DNA from 4 places in the Cellulosimicrobium sp. SJTW-1 genome. Region 2 is predicted to be linked to each of the others. Evidence: predicted binding sites of a transcription regulator. Region 2 holds the regulator's gene; each other region holds the start of a gene.
The links. The regulator LexA, encoded in region 2, represses DNA repair genes until DNA is damaged. The targets are predictions, from matches to a motif close to TCGAACANNTGTTCGA.
Positions count from the first base shown of each region.

Region 1: the regulator LexA is predicted to act here: its motif matches at 2,840-2,855, upstream of ruvA (Holliday junction branch migration protein RuvA).
Region 3: the regulator LexA is predicted to act here: its motif matches at 2,116-2,131, upstream of uvrA (excinuclease ABC subunit UvrA).
Region 4: the regulator LexA is predicted to act here: its motif matches at 3,272-3,287, upstream of RSE42_RS19015 (replicative DNA helicase).

Region 1 covers NZ_CP136680.1:1,988,215-1,992,674, reverse strand. The annotation lists gene secD (protein translocase subunit SecD) at 1-312, opposite strand, end outside; gene yajC (preprotein translocase subunit YajC) at 394-852, opposite strand; gene ruvB (Holliday junction branch migration DNA helicase RuvB) at 1,041-2,117, opposite strand; gene ruvA (Holliday junction branch migration protein RuvA) at 2,120-2,749, opposite strand; gene ruvC (crossover junction endodeoxyribonuclease RuvC) at 2,948-3,517, opposite strand; gene RSE42_RS09055 (YebC/PmpR family DNA-binding transcriptional regulator) at 3,725-4,460, opposite strand, start outside.
Region 2 covers NZ_CP136680.1:1,772,525-1,776,984, forward strand. The annotation lists gene RSE42_RS08035 (ATP-dependent DNA helicase) at 1-1,274, shown strand, start outside; gene RSE42_RS08040 (L-lactate dehydrogenase) at 1,304-2,311, shown strand; gene lexA (transcriptional repressor LexA) at 2,426-3,160, opposite strand; gene RSE42_RS08050 (LysM peptidoglycan-binding domain-containing protein) at 3,497-3,871, shown strand; gene nrdR (transcriptional regulator NrdR) at 4,235-4,460, shown strand, end outside.
Region 3 covers NZ_CP136680.1:2,214,582-2,219,041, forward strand. The annotation lists gene uvrA (excinuclease ABC subunit UvrA) at 1-2,086, opposite strand, end outside; gene RSE42_RS10130 (MBL fold metallo-hydrolase) at 2,261-2,968, shown strand; gene RSE42_RS10135 (YciI family protein) at 3,090-3,389, shown strand; gene RSE42_RS10140 (TerC family protein) at 3,403-4,460, opposite strand, start outside.
Region 4 covers NZ_CP136680.1:4,231,308-4,235,767, forward strand. The annotation lists gene RSE42_RS19010 (PAS and ANTAR domain-containing protein) at 1-127, shown strand, start outside; gene RSE42_RS19015 (replicative DNA helicase) at 558-3,206, opposite strand; gene RSE42_RS19020 (MATE family efflux transporter) at 3,610-4,460, shown strand, end outside.

The DNA of each region.
Region 1 (4,460 bases), 220 kb from region 2:
GCGGCCCTGGCTTGTGATCTCGGCCTCGGAGACACCCTGCGCGTCGATGCGCTGGCGGATGACGTTGATCGCCTGGTTGATGTCCTCGGCCGTCGGCTGCGAGCCGTCGGTGGTGACGGGCTCCAGGATGATCTGCGTGCCACCCTCGAGATCGAGCGCGAGGCCCGGGGTGAGGCTCGCCCCGCCCGGGTTGTCCTCGGTCTTCGGGTCGAGCTTCGTGCCCGCGAAGAGGGACCCGAAGAGGACGACGATGAGGATTCCCAGGGTGACGAGGGTCCGTACGGGCCTCGCTCGTGTGCTGCTGGTGGCCAACTGTCCGTCTCTTCTCGTGCGTGTGCGGTGGGCCTCGCGGCCCACCGCGTCAGGCCGGTCGCGGCAGCGACCGGCATAGGGTCACTTGATGTCGGTGCCGTCGTCCCGGCGTCCGCGGTCCTTCTCCGACCGGTCGTCGGTCAGACCGGAGAGGTCGTCGGGCACGACGAGGTCGTCGACGTCGCCCTTCGTGGTGGTCCCGGCGTCGGCACCGGCGGTGCCGTACTCGGCCGCGTCCTCGGACGCGTCGTCCGCCGTCGTCTCCTCGGTCTCCTCGACCGGGGGCTCGACGAGCTTGGCGATCGCGGCGCGCAGCCACCGGGACTGGTTGCCCGGCGTCGACTCGATGGTGATGACGTCGGCCTCGTCGTCGACGTCGACGACCGTGCCGAACATGCCCGAGCCCGTCATCACCTCCTGCCCGGGGGCGAGGGTCGCCCGGAAGTTCTGGGCCTCGCGCTGCTGCTTGCGGGTGCGGCTGGTCATGAGGAACATCGCACCCGCCGCGAGGGCGAGGATGAGGATGAAGCTGATATCCATGACGGAGTCTCGTGTCCTGTTCTGTGCGGGATCTGCGCGCAGTCTAGGCGTGCGCGCACGGTTCACCAACGAGCCGTCTCGCCGCGGAGTTCCGCCCGCCCGGGTCCGACCATTCTAGGACCACCCGCGGAGCGCCTGTGACCGCCGTCACGGAGCGTCCTCGCGAGCCCGTGACCGCCGGCGTCGCCTCAGGCGTCGAAGAGCGTGCCGCCCTCGCGCGGCGGGGTGAGCCCGAGGTGTGCCCAGGCGGCCGGGGTCGCGACGCGGCCCCGCGGCGTCCGCCCGATCAGCCCCTCGCGCACGAGGTACGGCTCGGCCACGGTCTCGACCGTCTCCGCCTCCTCGCCCACCGTCACCGCGAGCGTCGTCAAGCCCACGGGACCGCCGTTGAAGCGGGTGCACAGCGCGGTGAGCACCGCGCGGTCGAGCCGGTCGAGGCCGATCGGGTCCACCTCGTAGACCTCGAGGGCCGCGCGCGCGGCCGCGAGGTCCATGGTCCCGTCGCCGCGCACCTGCGCCCAGTCGCGCACGCGCCGCAGCAGGCGGTTCGCGATGCGGGGCGTCCCGCGCGAGCGCCCCGCGATCTCGCGGGCGGCCTGGGGGTCGAGCGCGACGCCCAGCAGGCCGGCCGAGCGCGTCAGCACGCGCTCGAGCTCGTCGCCCGAGTAGAAGTCCAGGTGCCCGGTGAAGCCGAACCGGTCGCGCAGCGGCGCGGGCAGGAGCCCGGCGCGCGTCGTCGCGCCGACCGCCGTGAACGGCGGCAGCGAGAGCGGGATGGCGCTCGCCCCGGCCCCCTTGCCCACGACGACGTCGACGCGGAAGTCCTCCATCGCCATGTAGAGGAGCTCCTCGGCCGGTCGCGCGAGCCGGTGGATCTCATCGATGAACAGGACCTCGCCCTCCTCGAGCGAGGACAGCACCGCCGCGAGGTCGCCGGCGTGCTGGATCGCGGGCCCCGACGTCACGCGCAGCGACGTGCCGAGCTCCGCGGCGATGATCATGGCGAGCGTCGTCTTGCCGAGCCCGGGTGGCCCCGACAGGAGGACGTGGTCGGGTGCGCTCCCCCGCGCGAGCGCGGCCTGGAGCACGAGCGACAGCTGGTCGCGCACGACGGCCTGGCCGACGAACTCCTCCAGCCGTCGTGGCCGGAGCGCGGCCTCGGCCGCACGCTCGAGGTCGTCCGCGCCCGCCGCGACGATGCGCTCGGACGAGAACGTGCCGTCCCCGCCGAGGTCGTCGAGTCCCACCTGGTCGAAGGTCGCCATCGTCAGCTCCTCGGCCCGCCGAGCACCCGCAGCGCGGCACGCAGCGCGCCCGCCACGTCGGGTGCCTCGACGACGTCGACGCCCGCCTCGGCGAGCACGGTGGACACCGCGTCGTCCGCGGCCTTGAGGTTCCAGCCGAGCCCGACGAGCGCCTCGACCACCTGGTCGCGTCGGTCCTCCGGACGCGGCGCCGACGCAGTCGATCCCGCCTCGGGAGCGTCGGCACCCGTGGGCGGGCCGAGCTTGTCGCCGAGCTCGAGCGCGATCCGCTGCGCGCCCTTGTTGCCGATGCCCGGGACGCGCACGAGCGCGGCGATGTCGGCGCCCGCGACCGCACGGCGCAGGCCGTCGGGCGTGTGCACGGCGAGCATCGCGAGCGCGAGGCGCGGTCCGACGCCGCTCACGGTCTGGACGGTCTCGAAGACGGCGCGCTCGTCGTCGTCGGCGAAGCCGTAGAGCGTGAACGAGTCCTCGCGCACGACGAGGCTCGTCGCGAGGCGCGCCGTCTCCCCGACGCGCAGGCCGGCGAGCGTGGCGGGCGTGGCGTGGACGAGGTAGCCCACTCCTCCGACCTCGAGCACGGCGCGGTCGAGCTGGACGCTCGCCACGACACCGCTCAGGGACGCGATCACGCAGGCTCCTCTCCCGGCCGGCACCGCCGACCTGGTCCGATGGTCCGCCGGCCCCGAGGACCGCCGTCGGGCCGCGCGCCGAGGGGCGCGTCGAACACCCGTACGACCGCGGTCACTCTAGCAAGGGCCGCCCACCCGCCGACCGACCGACACGGACCGCCGGCACCCCCACCGGCACGACCGGCGGCAGCGTCGCCGCTAGCGCGGCGCGCGCCGTCCCTTCGCCGCGTGCTCGGCGGCCGCCCAGGCGCGCTGCGCGGCGGTGAGCTCGTGCCGCTCGCCGCCCTGAAGGGCGCCCGCGGGGCGCCAGAGGTGGCAGATCGCGAGCGCGAGCGCGTCGGCCGCGTCCGCGGGCTTCGGCGGCTCCGCGAGGCCGAGGATCCCCGCGACCATGCGCTGGACCTGCTCCTTGCCGGCGCGCCCGCTCCCGGTGACCGCGGCCTTGACCTCCGACGGCGTGTGCAGCGCGACGGGGACGCCCCGCTTCGCGGCCCCGACCATCGCGATGCCCGCGGCCTGCGCGGTGCCCATGACCGTCCCGACGTTGTGCTGCGCGAACACGCGCTCGACCGCCACGACGTCGGGCACGTGCTCGTCGAACCACGCGTCCAGCCGCTCCGCGATCCGCAGCAGCCGCAGGTCCACGCTCAGCTCCGGGTCCGTCCGGATCACCCCGACCGCGACGAGCTCGGCCCGCCGCCCCCGCGCGGAGTCCACCACCCCGACACCGCACCGGGTCAGCCCAGGATCCACTCCGAGAACGCGCACCCCTCGACCCTTTCACGTGAACGGCACGGACCGGCCGTGCCACGCGGTCCGGCGACGGACCAGCCAGCGGTGGGGCCGGGAGGTCGGTGCGCGGTCGTGGCGGGCCTGGCGGGAGCGGCGCGAGGCACGAGCGCCGCGGATGGTAGACCGCGCACCGACCTCCCGGCCGCGCCGCGACCCGACCATCAGGACGCGAGCTCCGCCGGATCAGTCGTCGTTATCGAGCTCCGCCATGACCTCGTCCGACGCGTCGAAGTTGGCGTAGACGTTCTGCACGTCGTCGCTGTCCTCGAGCGCGTCGATGAGGCGCAGGATCTTGCGCGCGCCCTCGGCGTCGACCTCGACCTCCATCGACGGGTGCCAGATCGAGTCGGCGGAGTCGTACTCGATCCCCGCCTCCTGGATCGCGCTGCGCACGGCGACGAGGTCGCTCGCCTCGGACAGCACCTCGATGACGTCGCCGGAGTCGGTGACCTCCTCGGCCCCCGCCTCGAGCGCGGCGAGCATGACGTCGTCCTCGGTCACGCCCTCGGCCTTCGGCACGACGACGAGGCCCTTGCGCGCGAAGAGGTAGGACACGGAGCCCGGGTCGGCGAGGTTGCCGCCGTTGCGGCTGAACGCGAGGCGGACCTCGGAGGCCGCGCGGTTCTTGTTGTCGGTGAGGCACTCGACCAGGACGGCGATGCCGTTGGGGCCGTAGCCCTCGTACATGATCGTCTGGTAGTCGACGGCGTCGGCGCCGGTGCCCGAGCCGCGCTTGACGGCGCGGTCGATGTTGTCGTTGGGGACCGACGACTTCTTCGCCTTCTGGATGGCGTCGAACAGCGTCGGGTTGCCCGCGGGGTCACCGCCGCCCGTGCGCGCCGCGACCTCGATGTTCTTGATGAGCTTCGCGAAGAGCTTGCCGCGCTTGGCGTCGATGGCCGCCTTCTTGTGCTTGGTC
Region 2 (4,460 bases):
TCACGGCCGCCGCGACGGTGGACCTCTCGGTCCCGGCGATCGAGAGCGCGGCGCGCCTCGCCCGCCGCCACGGCGGGGTCACGACGGACGCGCTCGACGCCGCGTCCGCCGTGTTCGGCACGGTCGTCGGGTCGCTGCCCGCCGAGCGCTTCCCCGACGGCCTGCCCGACGCCGCGCGCTCCGCCGTCGCGGCGGTGCGGGACGCCGCGCGCGAGGTGCTCTCCACGCTCAAGCCCGAGACCGGCGTGACCAAGCCGGCCCAGCCGGACACGGGCCTGAAGATGGCGCAGTCGACGATGCTGCAGCTCTTCGAGGTCGCCGAGCGCATGGCGGCCGACCCCACGGGCCACGACGTGCTGTGGTGCTCGCGGCCGGGGGAGGGCGGCTGGTCCGGCGACCGCTTCGGCGACGGCGCGAGCCGCCTGCACGCCGCCCCGCTCGGTGTGGCGGGCCTCATCCGCACCCACCTGCTGGCGGAGCGCACCGGCGTCTTCACGTCCGCGACGCTCGCGCTCGGCGGGAGCTTCGACGCCGTCGCGCGCACCTTCGGGCTCGGCCCCGCGGCGACGGGCGGAGCCGCGGACGCGGGCGACGGCGACGCGCCGCGCTGGCGCGGGCTCGACGTCGGGAGCCCGTTCGACTACCCGCGCCAGGGCATCCTCTACGTCGCGAAGCGCCTGCCGACGCCCGGCCGCGAGGCGTCGACCGAGCACCAGCTCGACGAGATCGCGGCGCTCGTCGAGGCCGCCGGTGGTCGGACCCTCGGCCTGTTCTCCTCGCGGCGCGCCGCGGTGGCCGCGGCGGAGGCGATGCGCGAGCGGCTGGACGTGCCGGTCCTGTGCCAGGGCGACGACCAGCTGCCGACGCTCGTGCGGGAGTTCGCCGAGGACCCGGCGACGTGCCTGTTCGGCACGCTGTCGCTGTGGCAGGGCGTGGACGTGCCCGGGCCGTCGTGCCAGCTCGTGCTCATCGACCGCATCCCGTTCCCGCGCCCGGACGACCCGGTGAGGTCGGCGCGGGCTCGCGCCGTCGAGGCCGCGGGCGGCAACGGGTTCATGCAGGTCTCCGCGACGCACGCGGCCCTCCTGCTCGCCCAGGGTGCCGGGCGGCTCGTGCGGTCCACGGCCGACCGCGGGGTCGTCGCGGTCCTGGACCCGCGGCTCGTGACGGCGCGCTACGGGTCGTTCCTCACGCGGTCCATGCCGGGGTTCTGGCAGACGACCGACCGCGACGTGGTTACCGCTGCGCTCCGCCGCCTCGCCGCCCTAGGCTGAGCCCTTTCCAGCGACTTCACGGAGGCGACATGACGAGCACGTCACCGCAGGGCACCGGCGACGCGACCACGGGCGGTCCGGGAGGGGGAGCGCGGACCACGAAGCTCGCGATCGTCGGCGCCGGTGCCGTCGGCTCGACGCTGGCCTACGCCGCGCTCATGCGCGGCGCGGCGCGCACGGTGGCGCTCCTCGACGTCAACCGCGCGAAGGTCGAGGCCGAGGTCCTCGACCTCCAGCACGGCATCCAGTTCATGCCCATGGCGCGCGTCGAGGGGTCCGACGACGTCGCGGTGTGCGCGGGCGCCGACGTCGTCGTGGTCACGGCCGGCGCCAAGCAGAAGCCGGGCCAGACGCGTCTCGACCTCGCCGAGGGCACGATCGGGCTCATGCGGACGATCCTCCCGGGCCTCGTGGAGGTCGCCCCGGATGCCGTCTACGTCATGGTGACCAACCCGGTCGACATCGTCACGTACGCGGCGCTCAAGTTCTCGGGGCTGCCCCCGACCCAGCTCTTCGGCAGCGGCACCGTGCTCGACTCCTCGCGGCTGCGGTTCCTCGTGGCGCAGCACTGCGGCGTCGCGGTGCAGAACGTGCATGCGTACATCGCGGGGGAGCACGGCGACAGCGAGATCCCGCTCTGGAGCTCCGCGACGATCGGCGGTGCGCCGCTGCTCGAGTGGCAGGGCATCGGCGGTCGGGGACCGCTCACGGGCGACGTGCGCGACGAGATCGCGCGCGAGGTCGTGCAGTCGGCCTACCGGATCATCGAGGGCAAGGGCGCGACCAACTACGCGGTCGGGCTCGCGGGCACCCGGATCATCGAGGCGGTGCTCGCCGACGAGCACCGGGTGCTGCCCGTGTCGACGCTCCTCGACGGCATCTACGGGCTCGAGGACGTCTGCCTGTCGCTCCCGACGCTCGTCGACCGCCGGGGCGCGACGGAGCGCGTCGAGGTCCCGCTCGCGGACGACGAGCTCGCGGGCCTGCGCTCGTCCGCGGAGTCGCTGCGCGCGGTCGCGCGACGCTTCGGGCTCTGAGCCCACGGGCCCGTCGGGCCCGGCACGACGAGAGCCGGGCGGTCGAGGGACCGCCCGGCTCTCGTGGTGTCCCGAGCCTGCCAGGAGGGGCGCCCGGAGCCGCTCGGAGACCGTTCAGAGGCTGCGCAGGACGGAGACGACGCGCCCCAGCACCTGGGCGTCGTCGCCGGGGATCGGGTCGTACGCGGCGTTGTGCGGCATGAGCCACACGTGGCCGTCGGCGCGCCGCAGGCTCTTCACGGTGGCCTCGCCGTCGATCATGGCGGCCACGATCTCGCCGTTCTCCGCGACCGGCTGGCGCCGCACGACGACCCAGTCGCCGTCGCAGATCGCGGCGTCGATCATCGAGTCGCCCTGGACGCGCAGGAGGAAGAGCTCTCCCTCGCCGACGAGCTGGCGCGGCAGCGGGAAGACGTCCTCCACGACCTGCTCCGCGAGGATGGGGCCACCGGCGGCGATGCGGCCGACGACGGGGACGTACGACGGCGCGGGGTGGGCCTCGTCGTACGCGGGCTCGGGGGCCGTCCCGGCCGGCGCGAGCGGGGTGGCGCGGCGGGCGTCGTCGGGCTGGACCACCTCGATGGCGCGCGGACGGTTCGGGTCGCGCCGCAGGAACCCCTTGCGCTCGAGCGTGGTGAGCTGGTGCTTGACGGAGGACGGGCTCGTGAGCCCGACGGCCTCGCCGATCTCGCGCATGCTCGGCGGGTAGCCGCGCTGCTCGACGCACGCGCGGATGGTCTCGAGCACGAGCCGCTGGCGCGGGGTGAGCCCGTCACCCCCTGCCGACCCGTCCGGCAGCTCGCGCACCTCGGCGAGCCCCCGTGCCCTGTCCGTGCCTCGTCCCGCCATGGTCGCTCCGCCCTCGTCCGTCGCGTGCCGCCGGCGCCAACCGGGCCTGCGGCCTCCCCTCCCCGGGGCGTGCGCCCCGGGACCTCGGTCGCCCCTCCGGGTCCGAGCGGACATGTCCGGCGAACCGACCTCACCCCAGGCTAGGGGAGGATGCGACACGAATCAAACACCTGTTCGAGCATGTCTCGACTCTGTCGGTCGCTCGTGATAGACATTCGTACAGATGTTCTACGTACAGGTGTTCGACCGCAACGGGTCGGCGCGGAGATGAGGCGGGCGCGCGGGTCCGATCGACCGGGGAAGGCGATCGGGCTCGCGGGCCGGGACGGAGGGGACATGGACACGGTGGCGATGGCGACGGCAGCGCCGTCCGCGCTCGGGCGGGGCGGCGCAGCGGAGCGAGGTGCGCGCCCGGAGGCGCGGCTGCGGCTCACGCGACGCGGCCGTGCGGTCCTCGTGCTCCTCGTGGCCGTCGTGCTCGTCCTCGCGGCGCGGGTCGGGCTGGCCGTCGCGAGCGGGCCCGGGGAGCCGGTCGAGGTCCGCGTCCACGTCGTGAGCGCGGGGGAGACGCTGTGGGAGCTCGCCCAGGGCGTCGCGACCCCGGGGGAGGACCTCCGTGAGGTGGTCAGCGGGCTCGTGGAGCTGAACGGCCTGTCGTCGTCCGGCGTGCGGGCCGGCCAGACCATCCTGCTCCCGGTCGCCGAGCGGTGACGCGACGCGCGCGGTCCAGATCCTGTGACGCAGCACACGGCGCCGACGCGCGACAGGTGGCGGCCGAGGGTTGCGCCGGCGCCTTAGGTCCGCCTAAGTTAGTGTCACCTCACACGCCGGCTGGGGGCTGGGCGGACGAGGCGAGGAGTGTGCGGACCACCGCGACTCCTGTGCACGTCGCCGCGCGCGAGGCGAGTCGCGCGCGAGATGGGGACGGGGGCGTCCCGACGGGGGCGGTCGACTTCGACCGCCCCCGTTCTGCTGTCCGCGGCCCGGCGCGTCGTCGGCGTGTTGCACCGCGCGCCCGCGACGACATACGTTCGTCGCGCCGACCTGTCGGCGCGACCCGCGGAGGAGCCCGCCATGCACTGCCCGTTCTGCCGTCACGCGGACTCCCGCGTCGTCGACTCCCGCACGTCCGACGACGGTGCCTCCATCCGCCGGCGACGCCAGTGCCCGGAGTGCAACCGTCGCTTCACCACGATCGAGACCGCCAGCCTGTCCGTGGTCAAGCGGTCCGGCGTGACCGAGCCCTTCTCGCGCGAGAAGATCGTCAACGGCGTCCGCAAGGCCTGCCAGGGGCGCCCGG
Region 3 (4,460 bases), 440 kb from region 2:
GGCCCTGGTCCACGTGCACGACCTTGTCGAGGTGCTCGAGGCCGGTGACGCGCGTGTGGCGGCCCGCGACCTGCCGGGCCCCGTTGAGCTCGTTGGCGAGCACGGTGTAGAGGATCGAGTTCACGAGCGTGGACTTGCCGGAGCCGGAGACGCCCGTCACCGCGGTGAACGTGCCGAGCGGGAAGCTCACGTCGATGCCCGTGAGGTTGTGCTCGCGCGCACCGACCACCTTGATCTGACGGCCCGGGTCCGTCGGGCGCCGCTGCGCCGGGAGCGGGATGCTGCGCCGCCCCGACAGGTACGCGCCCGTGACGGACTCCGGCGCCTCGAGCAGGCCCGCGTAGTCGCCCGAGTGCACGACGCGCCCCCCGTGCTCCCCCGCCCCCGGGCCGATGTCGACGACCCAGTCCGCGGTGCGGATGGTGTCCTCGTCGTGCTCGACGACGATGAGCGTGTTCCCGAGGTCGCGCAGGCGCGTGAGCGTCTCGATGAGCCGGCGGTTGTCGCGCTGGTGCAGGCCGATGCTCGGCTCGTCCAGCACGTAGAGCACGCCGACCAGGCCCGATCCGATCTGCGTCGCGAGCCGGATGCGCTGCGCCTCGCCGCCGGAGAGCGTCGCGGCCGGTCGCTCGAGCGAGAGGTAGTCGAGGCCGACGTCGAGCAGGAACCCGAGGCGCGCGTCGATCTCCTTGAGGACCTCGGTCGCGATGGCGCGCTCGCGCGCTCCCAGCTCGAGCGACCCGAGGAACGCCGCGGCCTCGCGCAGGGGCAGGCGGCACACGTCCCAGATGGACCTGCCGCCGACCTTGACCGCGAGCACCTCCGGCTTGAGCCGGGCCCCCTGGCACACGGGGCACGGGACCTCGCGCATGAAGGCCTCGTACTTCTCCTTCGACCAGTCCGACTCGGTCTCGGTGTGCCGGCGCTCGAGGAAGGTGATGACGCCCTCGAACCCGGTCGAGTACTGCCGCTCACGGCCCCAGCGGTTCTTGTACCGCACGTGCACCTGGTGGTTCTGGCCGTGGAGCACGGCCTTCTTCGCCCGCTCGGGGAGCGCGCGCCACGGCGTGTCCATGGAGAAGCCCAGGTCGTCCGCGAGCGCCGTGAGGACGCGCTCGAAGTACTCCGACGAGATCTGCGCCCACGGCGCGACCGCGCCCTCGCGCAGAGACTTCTCGTCGTCCGGCACCACGAGGTCCGGGTCCACCTCGAGACGGAACCCGATGCCCGTGCACTCCGGGCACGCGCCGTACGGCGCGTTGAAGGAGAACGTGCGCGGCTCGATCTCGTCGAGCGCGAGCTCGTGGTCGTTCGGGCACGCGCGCTTCTCCGAGAAACGGCGCTCCCGGGCCGGGTCGTCCGCGTCCGCGTCGACGAGCTCGACGACGACGAGCCCGCCCGCGAGCCCGAGGGCCGTCTCGACGGAGTCGGTGAGCCGGCGCTGGACGCCCTCGCGCGCGACGAGGCGGTCGACGACCACCTCGATGTCGTGCTTGAGCTTCTTCTCGAGCGCCGGGACGTCCGTGAGGGTGCGCACCTCGCCGTCGACGCGGGCACGGGCGAAGCCCTTGGTCTGGAGCTCCTTGAAGAGCTCGGAGTACTCGCCCTTGCGGCCGCGCACGACCGGGGCGAGGACCTGGTAGCGCGTGCCCTCGGGGAGCTCGAGGAGGCGGTCGACGATCTGCTGCGGGGTCTGCGCGGTGACGCGCTCGCCGCACACCGGGCAGTGCTGCGTCCCGGCGCGCGAGAACAGCAGGCGCAGGTAGTCGTAGACCTCGGTGATGGTGCCGACGGTCGAGCGCGGGTTGCGGTTCGTGGACTTCTGGTCGATCGAGACCGCGGGCGACAGGCCCTCGATGAAGTCGACGTCCGGCTTGTCCATCTGGCCGAGGAACTGGCGCGCGTACGCGGACAGCGACTCGACGTACCGGCGCTGCCCCTCCGCGAAGATGGTGTCGAAGGCGAGCGACGACTTGCCCGAGCCGGAGAGCCCCGTGAAGACGATGAGCTTGTCGCGCGGGAGGTCGAGGTCGACGTTGCGCAGGTTGTGCTCGCGGGCACCGGAGATGACGAGGCGATTGCTCACCGCAGCATCGTACGGCCGACCACCCACACTCGCACAGGTGTTCGACGTCACCTCCGCACGGCACCCGGCGAACGCACACGAGCGCCCCACGTCCGGGCTCTCCGCCGTGACCCGGGTCACGCGGCCCGGGGGCGCGGCGCACCGCCCGCCGCGAGCCGACGGCACACTGGGCGTATGACGTACACCGGACAGGTCGCCGTGGGCGGCCCGCACGACCTGCGACGCCTCGACGAGGTCGAGATCCGCAAGCTCGCCGTCGGGGCGCTCGCGAACGACGTCTACCTCCTCACGTGCCGGCGTACCGGTGCCCAGCTCCTCGTCGACGCCGCCGACGCGCCCGACGACGTGCTCGACCTCGTGCGGGCGGGCTCGCCGTCAGGACGGCTCGACGGCGTCGTCACGACGCACCGGCACGCCGACCATCTTCGGGCGCTCGCGTCCGTCATCGCCGCGACGGGCGCGTGGTCGGCTGCCGGCGAGCCCGACGCGGACGCGGTCGCCGCGGCGTCCGGCGTGCCCGTCGCCCGCCGCCTGCGGCACGGGGACGTGCTGCGGGTGGGCGCGCTCGACCTCGAGGTCGTGGCGCTGCGCGGGCACACGCCGGGCTCCGTCGCGCTCGCCTACCGCGAGCCGGACGACGTCGCCGAGCCCGAGGCCGTGCCTGGCCGGGTGCACCTGTTCACCGGGGACTCGCTCTTCCCCGGCGGGGTCGGGAACACCGACCGCGACCCGGCGCGGTTCGCGAGCCTGCTGTCCGACGTCGTCGGGCGCGTCTTCGACCGGTTCGACGACGCCACGTGGGTCTATCCCGGTCACGGCGCCGACACGACGCTCGGTGCCGAGCGGCCGCACCTCGCCGAGTGGCGCGAGCGGGGCTGGTAGCGCGGGTCTGGTAGCGGGCGGCCGGTGGCGTGCGGCCGGTAGGGGGCGGCAGGGAGCACGGGGCGCAGCCGAGGCGCGGACCGGACCGCACGCCGTCGGGACGGCCTGGTTCACTGGCTCCATGCCGATCCACGCCGTCACCTACGTCTACGCCGACCGCAGCGCCGAGCTCGACGCCCTGCGACCCGAGCACCGCGCGTTCCTCGCCGACCTCCACACCCGGGGCACGCTCCTCGCCTCCGGTCCGCTCCCCGCCCACGAGGGCGCGCCCGCCGGAGCGCTGCTCGTCCTCGACGGGGAGACGCCCGACGCCGTCGCCGCGGTCCTCGACGAGGACCCGTTCGCGCGCGCCGGGCTGGTCGCGCAGCGCGCGGTCCGCCCGTGGTCGCCGGTGATCGGCGACTGGGCGGACCGCGTCTGAGCCGGGCCGCGCGCTAGCGCGCGGCACCCCCACGGGGGACCCCGCCGCCCTGCGGCGGGGTCTCCCCCGCGGCGGGCGCCTCGTCGGTCACGGTCTCCGTGGCGTCTTCCGTGACGTCCTCCGTGGACGACGCCACGGTCCCGGGCTCCTCGCCGTCCGCCGGCTCGCTCCGTGCGTGCAGCGCGCGGGTGCGCAGCAGACTCGCGACGGTCGTGACCGCGAGCGCCCCGACGATCACCACGAGCGAGAGCCAGATGGGGACCGTCGGCACCGCCTCGAGGTGCTCGCCGCCGTTGATGAACGGCAGCGTGTTCTCGTGCAGGGCCTCGAGGATGAGCTTGACGCCGATGAACCCGAGGATGACGGCCAGGCCGATCGGCAGGTAGACCAGCCGCTCGAGCAGACCGCCCAGCAGGAAGTAGAGCTGGCGCAGCCCCATGAGGGCGAAGACGTTCGTCGTGAAGACGATGAACGGGTCCTGCGTGAGCCCGAAGATGGCCGGGATGGAGTCGAACGCGAACAGCAGGTCGGTGCTGCCGATCGCGAGGAACACGACGACGAGCGGCGTGAAGACCCGCTTGCCGTCCTCGACCGTGCGCAGCCGGCCGCCGTCGTACCGGGTGCCGAGCGGCAGGACCCGGCGCAGCGCCCGGACGGCGCGGTTCTCGTGGTACTCCTCGGGCTCGTCGCCGCCCGCCACGAGCTTGATCGCCGTGTACACGAGGAACGCGCCGAACAGGTAGAACACCCAGACGAACTGCGAGATGATCGCCGCGCCCGCCAGGATGAACGCCCCCCGCAGGACGAGCGCGACGATGATCCCGACCATGAGGACGCGCTGCTGCTGCTCTCGCGGGACCGCGAAGCGCGCCATGATGATCACGAACACGAACAGGTTGTCCACCGAGAGGCTGTACTCGGTGAGCCACCCGGCGTAGAACTCCCCGGCCGGTGCCGCGCCCCCCACCGCTCCGACGACCGCCCCGAAGACGAGCGCGAGCGCGACGTAGAACCCGACCCAGAGCGCGCTCTCGCGCATGGACGGGACGTGCGGCCGGCGCCCGACGACGA
Region 4 (4,460 bases), 1.8 Mb from region 2:
CTTCCAGATGCTCAAGCGCGCCTCGAACGACCAGAACGTCCCGCTGCGTGACCTCTCCCGGCTCGTCGTCGACGAGGCGTCATGCGGACGCGCCAGCGCCGAGCATGTGACGAACCTGCTCACCTGACCCACACGGACGCGCCCGGCGGCGCCGGACTACCGGCCTTCGCGACAGGCGCGGCAACGCCGGCGCCCGTCCGAAGCGTAGACGCTCGTGTTCTGGGGCGTGTACTCGTGCACGTGCGGGCAGTGCATCTTGGCCGTCCTGGCCTGCTGGTCCGCGCCGCCACCGACACCCTCCGCGCTCCCGATGCGGTACCACCTCTCGATCCGAGCGATCGCCGACCGGAACACTGAACCGGTGGGCAAGTGGTGTGGACGTGTTGCCCCTCCTGTAGGAGCTCACTCACCAACCACTGACGGGCCTGGACCGCCGCTCAGCGGCACACCTCACCCGGAGCGTTCGCGCAACACTGCGCAGCGTGCGGGTTAACTAGACGCAAGATCGGGCAAAGTAGCCTGCATCTCGACAGCTGCACGTCGACAACAACACGTCACTACATCTGCATGTCGGCGAAGCGCTGGTAGTGGCCCTGGAACGCGACGGTGATCGTGTCGGTGGGACCGTTACGGTGCTTGGCGACGATGAGATCCGCCTCGCCCGCGCGTGGCGACTCCTTCTCGTAGGCGTCCTCGCGGTGGAGCAGAATCACGACGTCGGCGTCCTGCTCGATGCTGTTGTGTGCCGCGATGCCGTTCGCGACGAAGTTGTGCCCGTCGAGGACTGTGGCGTCGTAGACCTGCTTCTCCCCCATCGGCTCGATCGAGACGACCTCGTCCCACAGGAGGTCGTTGACGGCCATGATCTCCAGCTCCTCGCTCTCGAGCACAGCCGCGATCTTGCCGAGGCGGTGCCTCGACGGGGAGTTCTTCCACAGCGCGCTGCCGCAAAACTCGGTGCCGATCGCTGCCGCGAACTCGCGGTGCGTCATGCCGCGCTCGACGAGGATCTCGCGGACGTCGTCCCAGACCCGGCGCGGGACGGTGTCGACGTTCGTGTTGGCCCGCGTCTCGCGGATGATCGTCAGCAGCTTCTCGGCGACATCGCCGCGGTCGCCGTGCACGCCGATCTCCTGGAGGAAGCGGCGCTGGTCATCCACCCCGCTCACGTCGAGCGTGTACCCGGGGCGGTACGACCCCTTGGGTGTCGCCGTGCGCACGCGCGTCGAAATGCCGAAGCGGAGCAGGAGGCGCGACAGCCCGTCGACGACCTCACGGGACGTCGAGGCGTAGTAGATCCGACCGCTGCGCCCGTTCTTGTTGATCGTCACCGAGCCGTCCGTGGCCCAGATGTGCTTGATGAAGAGCGCGATCTGACGCTTGGACAGGTGGAAGACGCTCGTCGGGATGAACTTCTCGTGGCTGCGCGCCCCGAACAGGCCCAGGTCGTCGAGCCACTCGGCGATGGGGTTCCGGCGACCCCGAGCGAGACGGTAGGGCGCCGGGAGGCGCAGGGTCGTGACCCTTGCGGCGGCATACTCGTCGCGGATCGGGGTGATGCCGAAAGCGCCTGCGGCCTCGGAGACGGTCGCGAGGTTCCGCTCATCGATCGAGGCGTAGCGGATCGGCTGGCGCTTCACGAACGACCCGTCACCGAGGAGGTGCGCGAGCATGACGACCTTGCGGTCGTCCCACTCCAGGTTCCGCTCCGGCCCCGGCACGTGGCGCGGCACACCGATGCGTGAGCCCACCTCCAGGTCCCCGAGCGCCGTCCAGCCGTCGTAGGTGAGGAACGGGTGGTTCGCCGTCGCCTCGATCTCCTTGCCCGACGCGAGGCGCATCCTGAACACCGGCTTCACTCCGGTGGGGAACACGTGGGTGAGGTGACGGCGCACGTACTGGAGCCGGTCGTTGAGCGCCCACACGGGGACGTCCTTGGCGTTGAGCGCGAACAGCTCACCGAGACTGGTCTCCGCGCCGGTGTCCGCGCGCAGGATCTTCGTGTCCTCGGTGAGGCAGCCCGACTCACGCAGGTCGCTCATCTGCGGCTTCTTGTCGCCACGCTGTTCCGGACCACGGTTCAGCTGCGAGATCGCGATGACAGGAACCTCGAGCTCCTTCGCGAGCAACTTGAGCGCACGCGAGAACTCCGAGACCTCCTGCTGGCGCGACTCGACGCGCTTGCCGGAGCTCATGAGCTGGAGATAGTCGATGACGACGAGCTTGAGGTCGTGCCGCTGCTTGAGCCGTCGACACTTGGCCCGGATCTCCATGAGCGACATGTTCGGCGAGTCGTCGATGAACAGCGGGGCCTCGGCGACCTTGCCCATCGTCGAGGCCAGCTTCTGCCAGTCCTGCTCGTCCATCTTCCCGGAACGCATCCGCGTGAGCGGCACCTTCGCCTCGGCGGCGAGCAGACGCATCGTGATCTCGTTGCGGCTCATCTCCAGGGAGAAGATGACGGCCGCCATTTGGTGGTGCACCGCGGCGTGCGTCGCAACATTGATTCCTAGAACGGATTTTCCAATGGCCGGGCGCGCCGCGACGACGATCATCTGGCCCGGGTGCAGGCCGTTGGTGAGCCGGTCGAAGTCGGAGTAGCCGGTAGGGACGCCGGTCATGCCCTCGCCGCGCCCCTGGGCGGCCTCGATCTCGTCGAACGTGGGCCCGAGGATCTCGGCGAGGGGGAGGTAGTCCTCCGTGGTGCGCCGCTCCGTCACGGCGTAGACCTCGGCCTGGGCGTTGTTGACGATCTCGTCGACGTCGCCGCCGTCGGTCGCGTAGCCGAGCTGCACGATGCGCGTGCCCGCCTCGACGAGACGGCGGAGGACCGCACGCTCGCGGACGATGCGCGCGTAGTACCCGGCGTTGGCGGCGGTCGGCACGCCGGCCATGAGGTCGTGGATGTAGGGCGCGCCGCCGATGCGCTGGAGCTCGCCGCGCTTGGTCAGCTCCGCGACGACGGTGATGGCGTCGGCGGGCTCGCCGCGACCGTAGAGGTCGATGATCGACTCGTAGACGATCTCGTGCGCCGGGCGGTAGAAGTCGGAGCCGCGGATCTGCTCGATGACGTCCGCGATGGCGTCCTTCGACAGCAGCATGCCGCCGAGCACGCTCATCTCGGCGGCGACGTCCTGGGGCGGCGTCCGGTCGAACCCCGACGGCCCCGGTCCCCCGTAGCTCTCCTCGAGCTCCTCGATCGACATGCGCCCCTCGCTCCCCCGGGACTGGAACGGCCCTTGCGGGACCGCACGACCGGGACCACTCTTCGTCGTACACGTGTTCTACCGCGGGCCACCCACACGACTGTCCCGGTGGCCGCGCCCCCCGCCTCCGACAGGCACGACCCCGCGACACTAGATCGCCACCGGACGCCCTGCAAACGGCCCTGTGCACGCCCGGTGGACAGGGACCCCCGTTCCTGTGGACACAGTCCCCCACACTGTGCACACCCGGTGGAAAACGGTGTGGACAACCTCACGATCTTCCTGTGTACATCGCCGTGAGCGGCCTCTGACCAGCCTCATCACTACCCTCAGGGGTGTGGAAGAAAGAAAGTCGGGCGACACGCCGACGACACGCCGGACACCGTCCGGCCACCCCGACGACATCGGGCCGCCGTCCGGCCCCGGTACGTCGTCCACAGGTCGCCGCGCACGGTCCCGGCTCGACCGCGAGATCCTGGCCCTCGCCGTCCCCGCGCTCGGCGCGCTCGTGGCCGAGCCGCTGTTCGTGCTCGTCGACAGCGCCGTCGTCGGCCACCTCGGCACCGCGCAGCTCGCAGGCCTCTCCCTCGCGTCGACCCTCCTCGTGACCCTCGTCGGCCTGTGCGTCTTCCTCGCCTACGCGACCACGGCCGCCGTCGCGCGCCGCATCGGCGCCGGCCACACGCGGGAGGCGCTCCAGTCCGGGATCGACGGCCTCTGGCTCGCCGTCGGGCTGGGTGCGCTCCTCGCGGCCGTCCTGTGGACGACGGCACCGTGGGCCGTCGGCGCGATGGGCGGCACGGGTGAGGTCGCCGAGCACGCCGTGGTGTACCTCCGCTGGTCCGCGCTCGGACTCCCCGGGATGCTCCTCGTCCTCGCGTCCACCGGCGTGCTGCGCGGCATGCAGGACACCCGGACGCCCCTGTGGGTCGCCGCGGGCGGCGCGACCTTCAACGCGGTCCTCAACGTCGTCCTCGTCTACGGGGCAGGGCTCGGGATCGCCGGGTCCGGCATCGGGACGGCCGTCGCCCAACTCACCATGGGCGCGGTACTCGTCGTGGTCGTGGTGCGCGGCGCCCGGCGGCACGGCGCGTCGCTGCGGCCCGCCGCGGGCGGGATCTGGGCCAACGCGCGCGCCGGCGCTCCGCTCTTCGTCCGCACGCTCTCGCTCCGCCTCGCGATCCTCCTCACCGTGTTCGTCGCGACCGGGCTCGGGGAGGTCACGCTCGCGGGCTACCAGGTCGTGAACTCCGT